Linked DNA regions of Polyangium mundeleinium. The protein of the gene in region 2 interacts with the protein of the main gene of each other region in a pairwise test. Links are inferred from orthologs where the notes say so. Each region holds a gene or a part of one and is shown on either strand. Other genes may lie near its edges.

Evidence for each region. The genes of interacting proteins can lie anywhere in the genome.
Region 1: the proteins of hflK (region 2) and ftsH interact in binary tests that used the Escherichia coli proteins (3 or more experiments, as listed by UniProt). The link is inferred for Polyangium mundeleinium from one-to-one orthologs.

Annotation. Positions count from the first base shown.
Region 1 is NZ_JAQNDO010000001.1:11,267,170-11,271,927, reverse strand. The notes cover bases 1,250-4,248. They hold ftsH (ATP-dependent zinc metalloprotease FtsH), read right to left. Parts: upstream 3,722-4,248; coding sequence 1,778-3,721; downstream 1,250-1,777. Other genes in these bases: tilS (tRNA lysidine(34) synthetase TilS), read right to left, coding at 3,870-4,248; POL67_RS44420 (YcbK family protein), read right to left, coding at 1,250-1,670. Outside these bases: POL67_RS44425 (alginate export family protein), read left to right, coding at 1-1,155; more of POL67_RS44420, read right to left, coding at 1,152-1,249; more of tilS, read right to left, coding at 4,249-4,758; POL67_RS44405 (hypothetical protein), read right to left, coding at 4,757-4,758. UniProt on the Escherichia coli protein: Acts as a processive, ATP-dependent zinc metallopeptidase for both cytoplasmic and membrane proteins. Plays a role in the quality control of integral membrane proteins.
Region 2 is NZ_JAQNDO010000001.1:11,911,997-11,916,668, reverse strand. What follows is about bases 938-3,850. They hold hflK (FtsH protease activity modulator HflK), read right to left. Parts: upstream 2,951-3,850; coding sequence 1,925-2,950; downstream 938-1,924. Other genes in these bases: POL67_RS47055 (MFS transporter), read right to left, coding at 3,007-3,850; hflC (protease modulator HflC), read right to left, coding at 1,059-1,928. Also shown: POL67_RS47070 (hypothetical protein), read right to left, coding at 1-910; more of POL67_RS47055, read right to left, coding at 3,851-4,581; POL67_RS47050 (DUF1993 domain-containing protein), read right to left, coding at 4,626-4,672.

The sequences.
Region 1 (4,758 bases), 650 kb from region 2 along the record:
GCGATCGTGCTGCAGGACGCGCGCCCGATCGCGGGCTCCATGGGGTCCAGCGTGCTGCAAGGCAACCAGCTCGGCGCGGGCCTCGGGCTCTTCGAGGCGTACCTCGACGTGCATCGGAAGAACCGCCGGCAGTGGTTCCGGCTCGGTCGCCAGCGCGTCGTGTGGGGCGACGGGCGCCTCGTCGGCGAGAGCGATTTTACGCAACGGCCACGAGCGCTCGATGCCGCGCGGCTCGGTTTGTCCTGGAAGGACATCGACGTCGAGCTGCTCGCAGCGCTCATCGGAACGTCGCCGCTCGGGGGGCTCGGTAGCCTCGGCGGCGCGGCGGGCGGGGGATCGACGGGGGGCACGGACAGCAGCACGGTGCCCACGACGACGGTCCGGCCGCAGACGGGCAGCCAGCTCTACGGCGCGCACGCGGTCTTTCGCATCTTCCCGCTGCTCGCGGTGGACGTGACGGCGCTCGCGCGGATCGTCCGGCCGCCGGTCGCGATCGATCTCACGCCGAGCGATACGTACGTGATCGACGCGCGCCTGTCCGGGGACTACCGCGGCGTTCGGTACGCCGTCGAAGGCGCGTACGAGCTCGGCCGCATTTCGAGCTTCGGCGCGAACCGCGATCTACGTGCCTTCGCGGGCGCCGGGCGCGTCACGTGGGAGACGGCGCTGCCCTGGCATCTCACGTTCGGCGCGGCGGGCGCGTACGCTTCGGGGGACAACGGCAGCACGGACACGCTCGCCGTGCAGACGCGTTTTGATCCGATCCTCCCCGAAGAGCGTCCGATGCACGGCCGCATGGGCCTCTACGCGTGGTCGAACTTGATCGAGGCTGGCGCTGACATCGCGGCGCGCCCGACCGACACGTTCTCGGTGAACCTCGGCTACCGCTTCGTTGGCCTCGCCGAGCCGAAGGGGCGCTGGACGAGCGCGTCGTTGATCCCGATCGGCGCCTCGGCCACGAACGAGTCGCACGTCCTCGGCCACCAGGTCGACGCGACGTTCGGCCTGCGTGCGTGGGATCCGCTCGCGATCGAGGCCTCCTACGGCCTCTTCCTGACCGGCGAGGGCGCGCGGAACATCCTCCAGGCGTCGAGCCGCGGCCAGCCCGACATGCAGCACTTCGCGTATCTCCAGGCTGTACTGCGCGCGCCTTAGATCCCGCTCCAGCGCCGCTTCGGCCCCGTGTCGACGTGCACGAACCTGTCGCGTTTCCCCGCGTAGGTGCCGAGTCCGCCTTGCCACTTCGCCTGCAGGATCTCGGCCGCGAGCTTCGGGACGGTGAGCCCCTCGACGCGGAAATCGATCGCCATGCCGAGCGTGTGCTGGCTGTGCGATGCGACGTGCCGGCCCTTCTTGCGCATCACCTCGTTGCGCTTGGGGCTCCGGTAGCCGCTCACGATCTCGATCCGCGTGCCCTCGTGTTTCTTCGCGATCGTACGAAGCAGATCGAGCAGCCGTGGATCGATGCGCGTCTCTTGCTCGTAACCGTGGTCCGCGAGGAACGTGGAGAAGCGCTCGATCGTTGGTTCGTCCTCGGTGAGCGCGACGGTCTCCTGCGTGTGACCGTGCACGATCGTCGCGAGCGGTTTCTTCGCGGGAGGTGCATCCGCTGCGGGATCCACGGGGCGTGGATCGAGCGATGGAGCAGGCGCCGCCGCCGCGTCGATCACGGCGGCGGTGCTTCTGCGTGGGGGAGGGAGGGGTGCTTCGGAGAGAGGGGAGGGGACGGGCAGGGCGAACGCCGCGGCGACGAGGGCCGGCGCGATCGCCCTACCTTTCACGTGCTCGGAGCCGGCTTCGGCGCGCCGAAGATGCTGGCGGCGCGGCGCTTCTCCTTCGCGGCGCGCTCGCGGTCGGCGTAGGTCGGGATGACGACCTTCTGCCGCTCGGGCAACTCGCGCCCAGCCACGATTGCGTCGACCTCCTCGGCGTCGAGCGTCTCGCGCTCGAGCAGCGCGTTCGCCAGCTTGTCGAGCGCCTCGCGGTTCTCGTCGAGCAGGCGGCGCGCCTCGGCGTGGCCGTCGAACACGAACTTGCGGACCTCGTCGTCGATCTGGTTGGCGACCGTCTCCGAGTAGTTGCGCGACTGGCTCGTGAAGTCGCGGCCGAGGAAGACGCTCTCCTCGTTCGCGGCGTACGAGATCGGGCCGATGACGTCGCTCATGCCGAACTCGGTCACCATGCGGCGCGCGAGGTTCGACGCTTGTTTGATGTCGTTGCCCGCGCCCGTCGTGAACTGGCCGAAGACGATCTCCTCGGCGACGCGGCCGCCCATCAGCACCGCGAGGCGCGCCTTCGCGAAGTCGCGCGACATGCTCAGGCGGTCTTCCTTCGGGAGCTGCTGCGTGATGCCGAGCGCCGGGCCGCGCGGGATGATCGTCACCTTGTGCACGGGGTCGGCGTTCTTCTCGAGCAGCTTCGCCACGAGCGCGTGGCCAGCCTCGTGCCACGCCGTCGTCTTTTTCTCCTCGTCGCTGATGACCATGCTGCGGCGCTCGGTGCCCATGAGGACCTTGTCCTTGGCCATCTCGAAGTCGACCATCGAGACGAGGTCCTTGTCCTGGCGCGCGGCGAGCAGCGCGGCTTCGTTGACGAGGTTCTCGAGGTCGGCCCCGACGAATCCGGGCGTACCGCGGGAGATGATGTCGAGGTCGACGTCCGGACCGAGCGGCACCTTCTTCGTGTGCACGCGGAGGATGCCCTCGCGGCCGCGCACGTCCGGGCGGTTCACCACGATGCGCCGATCGAAGCGGCCGGGCCGCAGGATCGCGGGATCGAGGACGTCCGGGCGGTTCGTCGCGGCGATGATGATCACGCCCTCGTTCGACTCGAAGCCGTCCATCTCGACGAGGAGCTGGTTCAGCGTCTGCTCGCGCTCGTCGTGCCCGCCGCCGAGGCCCGCGCCGCGGTGACGGCCGACAGCGTCGATCTCGTCGATGAAGATGATGCAGGGCGCGTGCTTCTTGCCCTGCTCGAACAGGTCACGCACGCGGCTCGCGCCGACGCCCACGAACATCTCGACGAAGTCCGAGCCCGAGATCGAGAAGAACGGCACGCCCGCCTCACCCGCGATGGCCTTCGCGAGCAGCGTCTTGCCCGTGCCGGGCGGGCCCATCATGAGCACGCCCTTGGGGATGCGGCCGCCGAGCTTCTGGAACTTCTTCGGATCCTTGAGGAAGGCGATGATCTCTTCGAGCTCGTCCTTCGCCTCGTCGATGCCGGCGACGTCCGCGAACGTCACCTTGTTCTGCGACTCCGAGAGCAGCCGCGCGCGCGATTTGCCGAAGCTCATCGCCTTGCCGCCGCCCGCCTGGAGCTGCCGCATGAACAGGTAAAACATGACGAGGAGGAAGACCATCGGCAGGATGGTCACGAGCGCGCCCGACCAGAACGGCGACGCGTCCTCCTTCTCGAAGGTGACGGCGACCTTGTTGTCGACCAGCGTCTTCGTGATCTCGTCGGCGTTGTCCGGGCCGATCGTGACCTTTTTGACCTTCGAGTTGCTCTTCGGGTCCTTTACCCAGAACGTGTATTCACGATCCTTGATCGAGACGGAGTCGACATGCGGGTCCTTCTCGCGATCGGCCTGAACCTGGCTCATGAACTCGCTGAACGAGACCTGCGTCGCGGGCGGGCGATCGGGGCTCAGGAACTGCCAGATCACGAGGAACATCATGATCAGCAGGACCCAAAGGAGGAGCGTCTTGTGCGATTGCTTCACGAGGATCCTCGGGTTGCCCGCCCCGATCTCCTCGGGACAAGCAGACTGCGTCCAAATGTAACGCTTCTTTTCACCAGCATGCCACGCGGTGGCATGGCCGCCAATGGAAGCCAAGCCGCGCCGTCCATTCGGTACCGACGTGGCTCGATCATTTCTTTTCGTTAAGGACGATCTTCCCGGCTGGGAAGGTCACGTCGAGCTCTCGTCCCCCCTTCATACGTATCTTCACAATCCGAACGCCCTTCTTTTGGGCTCGCTCGATCGTCCTGCGTTGCGCCCGGCCGAGTTCGCTCATCGGGTCCTCCGCCGGACGGACGTCGTGCAGCATGTCCGCGAGGGCACAGAGATGGTCGATGATCCGTGGTGATAAGTCCTCCAGCAGGGGAATCAGCTCGCGGCGCACCCGGACACGCGTGAATCGAGGGTCGAGGTTGGAAGGGTCGCGCGCGTGCGCGATCGCGTGACGATCGAGGTGAAGCAGGACGTCGGCCCGGCGCGCCCGGACGAGCGGACGCACGAGGTCGCGCGGCGTTTCGGAGCCGCTCGGCGGTACGGGCGCAGGCGCGCGTGGTTCGAGCACGGCGAGGCCACGCGGGCCCGCGCCACGGAGCAAGCGCAGGAGGACCGTCTCGGCCTTGTCGTCGGCCGTGTGGCCCGTGGCGATCACGGCGGCCCCGTGCCGCGCCGCAGCGTCCTGCAGCGCCCGATGACGCGCCTCGCGCGCCCGCGCCTGGAGGTTTCCCCCCGGCTCGACGTCGATCCGCGTCACCTCGAAAGGAACACCGAACTTGTCGGCAAGCTCGGCCGCGAGCGCGAGTTCGTCCCGCGCCTCGGGGCGCAATCCATGATCGATCCCGTGCCCCACCACGTCATGGCCGATCGTGCGGCGGAGCAGCGCGAGCACGTGGAGGAGCGCCGTCGAGTCGGGGCCACCCGAGCAGGCGACGAGCACGCGATCGCCGCGATCGAAGAGCGATTCGTCGCGGATGGTGCGCTCCGCGAGGCGTCGCAACGAAGGCGGGTGCGAGGGCTTGGTC
Region 2 (4,672 bases):
GCTGGGTCCGATAGACGGGGCAGGCGATCTCCCCGGCGCCCGTGCGTGACCAGATCCCGTCGAGGAAGTGCTTCGAGTAAAACCTGCTCTGATCCCCGTCGCGCCGCTGGCTGAAGCCGCCGGCGCCGGCGTTGTTGTGCGGTATGCCGGGGAAGACCTCCGGATTGGGGACCTTGTACGTGAAATTGATCGAAGTGACCTCGCTGAACTTCCGCTCGATGGGTTCGGGGTGGAAGGCGATCGCCATCATGTAACAATGCCCGCGCTTGAGCTGGATGGTCTCGGGCGCCCGGTCGCGGAGATCTTCGAGCTTCGCGGTGAATCGTTTGACCTCGCGGTAGCCGTCCTTGGCCAGCGAAAGCCGCCCGAGGAGCGTCTCGACGTCGGGGTATTTGGGCGGGTCGGGGGCGAGGGAGACGGCGTAATAGGTCCGCCTCCGCTCGGGCATTCGAGCGAAGGGATCGGTGACGCTGCTCGTCAGGTAGAGAGCGTTTGCGCCATGGCGCGCCGCCTCCGCGGCGAGGAGTTTTTCCCGGCGCGCGCGCAGGGCCTCGTTGTTGAACGCGGCCTTGAGCCCCTCTTTGTCGTACCCCGAGACGTCGACGCGCTCCTTCAGGGAGATCATGCCGAGGACACGATGAGGCCGCTCCTCGCTCGGATACCCCGGCGCTGCCGTGAACCTCTTCTCCGGCGTCGCGCCATATTGGTCGTAGAAGAAGGCGTCCGGCTGTTCGAGTGCCTCGTGGATCTCGACGCGCGACGCTTCGGCGGGGGGCGCGTCCTCGACGAAGGACTTGTAGGCGAGGTCGTGCTGGTGCTCGAAGTTGATCCCGTCCGCCCCGTGCCTTCGGCAACTCGAGGCCGAGGCGACGGACAGGACGAGCGCGAGGAGGAGGGCGGTGCGCTTCACGGATGAGCTCGCTCGTGGGAGGGGCGCCGCGTATTACCCCAGGCACGAGCAAGCGCGCAAGCGCTCGGGCGCGTCGACTGGCACGAAGACGAAGGGATGGCCCGCGCTCCGCTGGGCCACGGCTCTACCCATGGCCCGCGAGCTCTCGTCAGCGTTTTTCGATCGATTGGAGGTAGCGGTAGAAGTCGGAGTCTGCCCTGAGCATGAGGGTTGTGTTGGCCCCCATCGTATCGCGGTAGGTCTCCAGGGTTTCGAGAAAGCTATAGAACTCGGCGTTCTTGCTATGGGCACGACCGTAGAGGCGGGCCACCTGGGCATCGGCGGCTCCGCGGATCTCTTCGGCCTTGCGTGAAGCTTCCGAGCGGATGTCCTGGAGCTCTTTCTGCATCTCACCGAGGATCTCCTCGCTGCGGCCACGGCCCTCGGAGCGGAATTTCTCCGCGATGCTTTGACGCTCGGAGATCATGCGGTTCTCCACCTGCTCCCGTACGCTTGCGATGTAGTTGACGCGCTTGATACGGACGTCCAAAAGCTCGATTCCGTAGCTGGACATCTGAGCCTGGGCAGCTTCCAGGATCCCTCGCTCCAGCTCTTCTCGGCCCGGAGAGCCGATGACCCCTTCCAGCCTGGCGCCGGAGACCTTGTCGCGCACGGCAGCGTGGAGGATGTCATCGAAGCTGAGCTGCGCGCCGCGCTCGTCGTGCACGCTTTCCAGAAACAGCCGTGGATCGTCGATACGCCAGCGGGTGCTGGCATTGACCAGGATGAACTCGCGATCGCGGGTCGGAACCTGCTCGACATCTCCCTCCCAGACGAGCCGGCGCTCGTCGAAGCGGCGGACCTCCTGGACGAAGGGCAGCTTCCAATGGAGACCGGGTTTGGTAATCGCCTCGCCCTTGATCTCGCCGAACTGGAGGATGAATGCCTGGTCCGTCTCGCTCACGACGAAGGCAGAGGAATAGACGGTGATCAAAAGGATGGCAAAAAGAACGCAGAGGCCGGCGGTTTTGAAATTCATTTCTGCGCGTCTCCCGATTGCTCGTTCAGGTGGAGGAACGACTGTGGGTGGCTGTCCCCATCCTGCACGACAATGATCTTGCCGGCCTTGGGTGCGACCTCCCGGAGGGCCTCCAGATAGAGGCGTCTGCGGGTCACCTCCGGCGCTCGCTCGTACTCCTTGAGGATGGCCTGGAACCGGGCGACATCACCTTTGGCACGATTGACGCGCTCGATGGCGTACGCCTCGGCCTCGGCGATGGTACGTTTGGCCTCGCCGATGGCTTTCGGGATCGCCTGGTTCTTCTGCTTGATGGCGTCGTTGATCATCTGCTCGCGCTCTTGGCGAGCCTGGTTGACCTCATTGAAGGAGGAGCGCACCCGCTCCGGGGGGACCACGGCATGCAATTCCACCGCCGTGACGTGAATGCCGGAGGCATCGTCGGTCATCGCCTTCTGGATCTCGTCACGCGCCAGCAGGGAGATCTCCCCCCCGCCCGTGGTCAGCACGTCACTGGCCGGGTGCATCCCCACGAGGCGGCGGATGACCGCCTCGGAGACGTCCCGTAACGAGCGCTCGGGATCCTTCAATTGATACAAATATTCGACCGGGTCACGGATCTGGTACTGCACCACCCAGGACACATCGATCATGTTGAGATCCCCCGTGAGCATCTCGCGCTCCTCTCGGTCATCCCCGATGGGGGCGTGGGCGCGATCGCCCTCCTTGCTCGATTCGGTGGGGAACCCGAACTTCTGCTTGAGGACGCGCTCCGTGGGGACCTTCTGGACCTCGTCGATACCGAAGGGGAGTTTGAAGTGAAGCCCGGGCCCCGCCTGGCCGATGACCGCGCCGAAGCGCGTGATCACGGCCCGCTCGTCCGGCTGGACGGTATAGAAAAGATTCTGGGCTGCCATTCCCCCGATCACGAGCACCGCGACGAGGATGTTGATGGTCAGGATGCTGGTTTTTTCCGACGAGCGTGTGGGCTCCTGCTCCGCGGGTGCGGCCTCGACATTTTCGGGTGTAGTTTCAGCGTTCACGATGGTAGACCTCCGGGCATGAAATGAGCCATTTGTGGACCGTCGAAAGCGGCTGGTCAGCGAGGGACGGGATTCTGGTCCGCCACCGCCAACATCTCCGCCGGGCTCGGATAGAGCTCCCTCACGAGAGGGTATTTGTCCTGCACGTGATGCAGGAACCTGAAGGCCTCTTCGCGCGTGATGCGTTGGGTCTTCCCGAACAGGGTCACGAACTCTCTCCGCAGATCCATGTCCAGCAATGCACGCCGGAGGTGATCGCGAAGGGAGCGTCGCGAGCCCCGCGCCCGGAGGCGCGAGACGAGGCCGTCGAACACCTCTTTGAATGGATGGAAGCTGAACGCGACCCGCGCGTCGGAAAGCCGGCCTGAATCCAGCATCGCCGGTGCCGCGCTTTCTCCGGTGCCGTCTGCCGGCTCCTTGCTCGGGCCTCGTCGCCGGATGTGGAGCGACAAGAAGGCCAGCATGCAAAGGAGGAGCGCGGCCACCGCCCATACGATATGGCGGTACGACGCGGCAAGGGAGGCGTGGTCGGCAAAAAGCCCCATCGAATAGGAGAGGCCTTGGGCCCCCAGGGTGCCTGCCATCAGACCAATGCCTGACAGCATCGAGCTCTTCGTGGGGGCGAGCTCCATCGACAAGCCCAGCATCAGCGGGAAGAGCGCTCCCAGACCGAAGCCGAACATGAAGTTCAGGGTACAGAGGGCCGAGTAGCTCTGGTGGTCCACCACGGATGCCGCTGCGACGGTGGCGATCGAGACGAGGATCGCCATCAAGGTCGTGGATCGGAAGATCCAGCTGAGCCAGCTCATCAGAAGCCGTGACGAGGCCATTCCGACCAGAAAGAGACTGAAGGCCTCTCGGGCTTGTTCCGTAGAGAGGCCTATGGCCTCGTGGGCATACGTGACGAACCAGACGCAGTGCCCCCATTCGGTGGCTTGCAGGAACAGGCATCCCATCATGAATGCCAACGCGATTGGGCTGCGGAGCACCGAGAGATAGTCGGACCCGACGCGCGCAGCCGCCTTTGTCGGATCCGGTCGCGGCCCCTCGGGGCGGCGTGCGGCCAGCACCAGGACGACGACCAGCAAGGCTGCCGCGACCAGGAAGACGAGCCGCCAGTTGCCGATCGCCTGAGCGCCGGAAGGAGCGAATCGATTGACCAAGAGAGGCGTCGACAAGCTCCCCATGCTGAACGAGAAGTCCATGAAGCTCAGGGTCGATACCTTGTTGCCTCGACTGGCTTTGGCGGCGGTCGCATGCCCCGCGGTGAAGAACACGCTCCCCGACAAGGACAGAGCGAAGATGTAGAGCCGATAGAACGGGAGTTCCCTCTCTCCGTAGAGCAGCAAGAGGCAAGCGATGGAGGACAGAGAGGTCACGATGAGGAGCGTCCTCGCCGAGGCAACGTAAAATGCCTTCCCGCCGAGATAGGCGCCGACGAGGACCCCGCAGGACCAACAGACGAACACCATGCCGGAAGCTTCGTTCGTGATGCCAAACTCCTGTTTTACATTGGGTATCGTGACGCCTATGATCGTGCTGAGCAGGCCAAACACAAAGAACCCGATGAACAGCAGGGAGAGCCCGCCATCACGTGCTTCGTTCTTCGATGCGGCAGTGCCTTGCGACATCTCCGTGGTTCCTTCGCGTTCCATCGCAGTGGGTCGGCCTGTCATCACGCCTGGCGCTGGACGCGATAGGCGGGCGTCCCTTCGAAGTCCT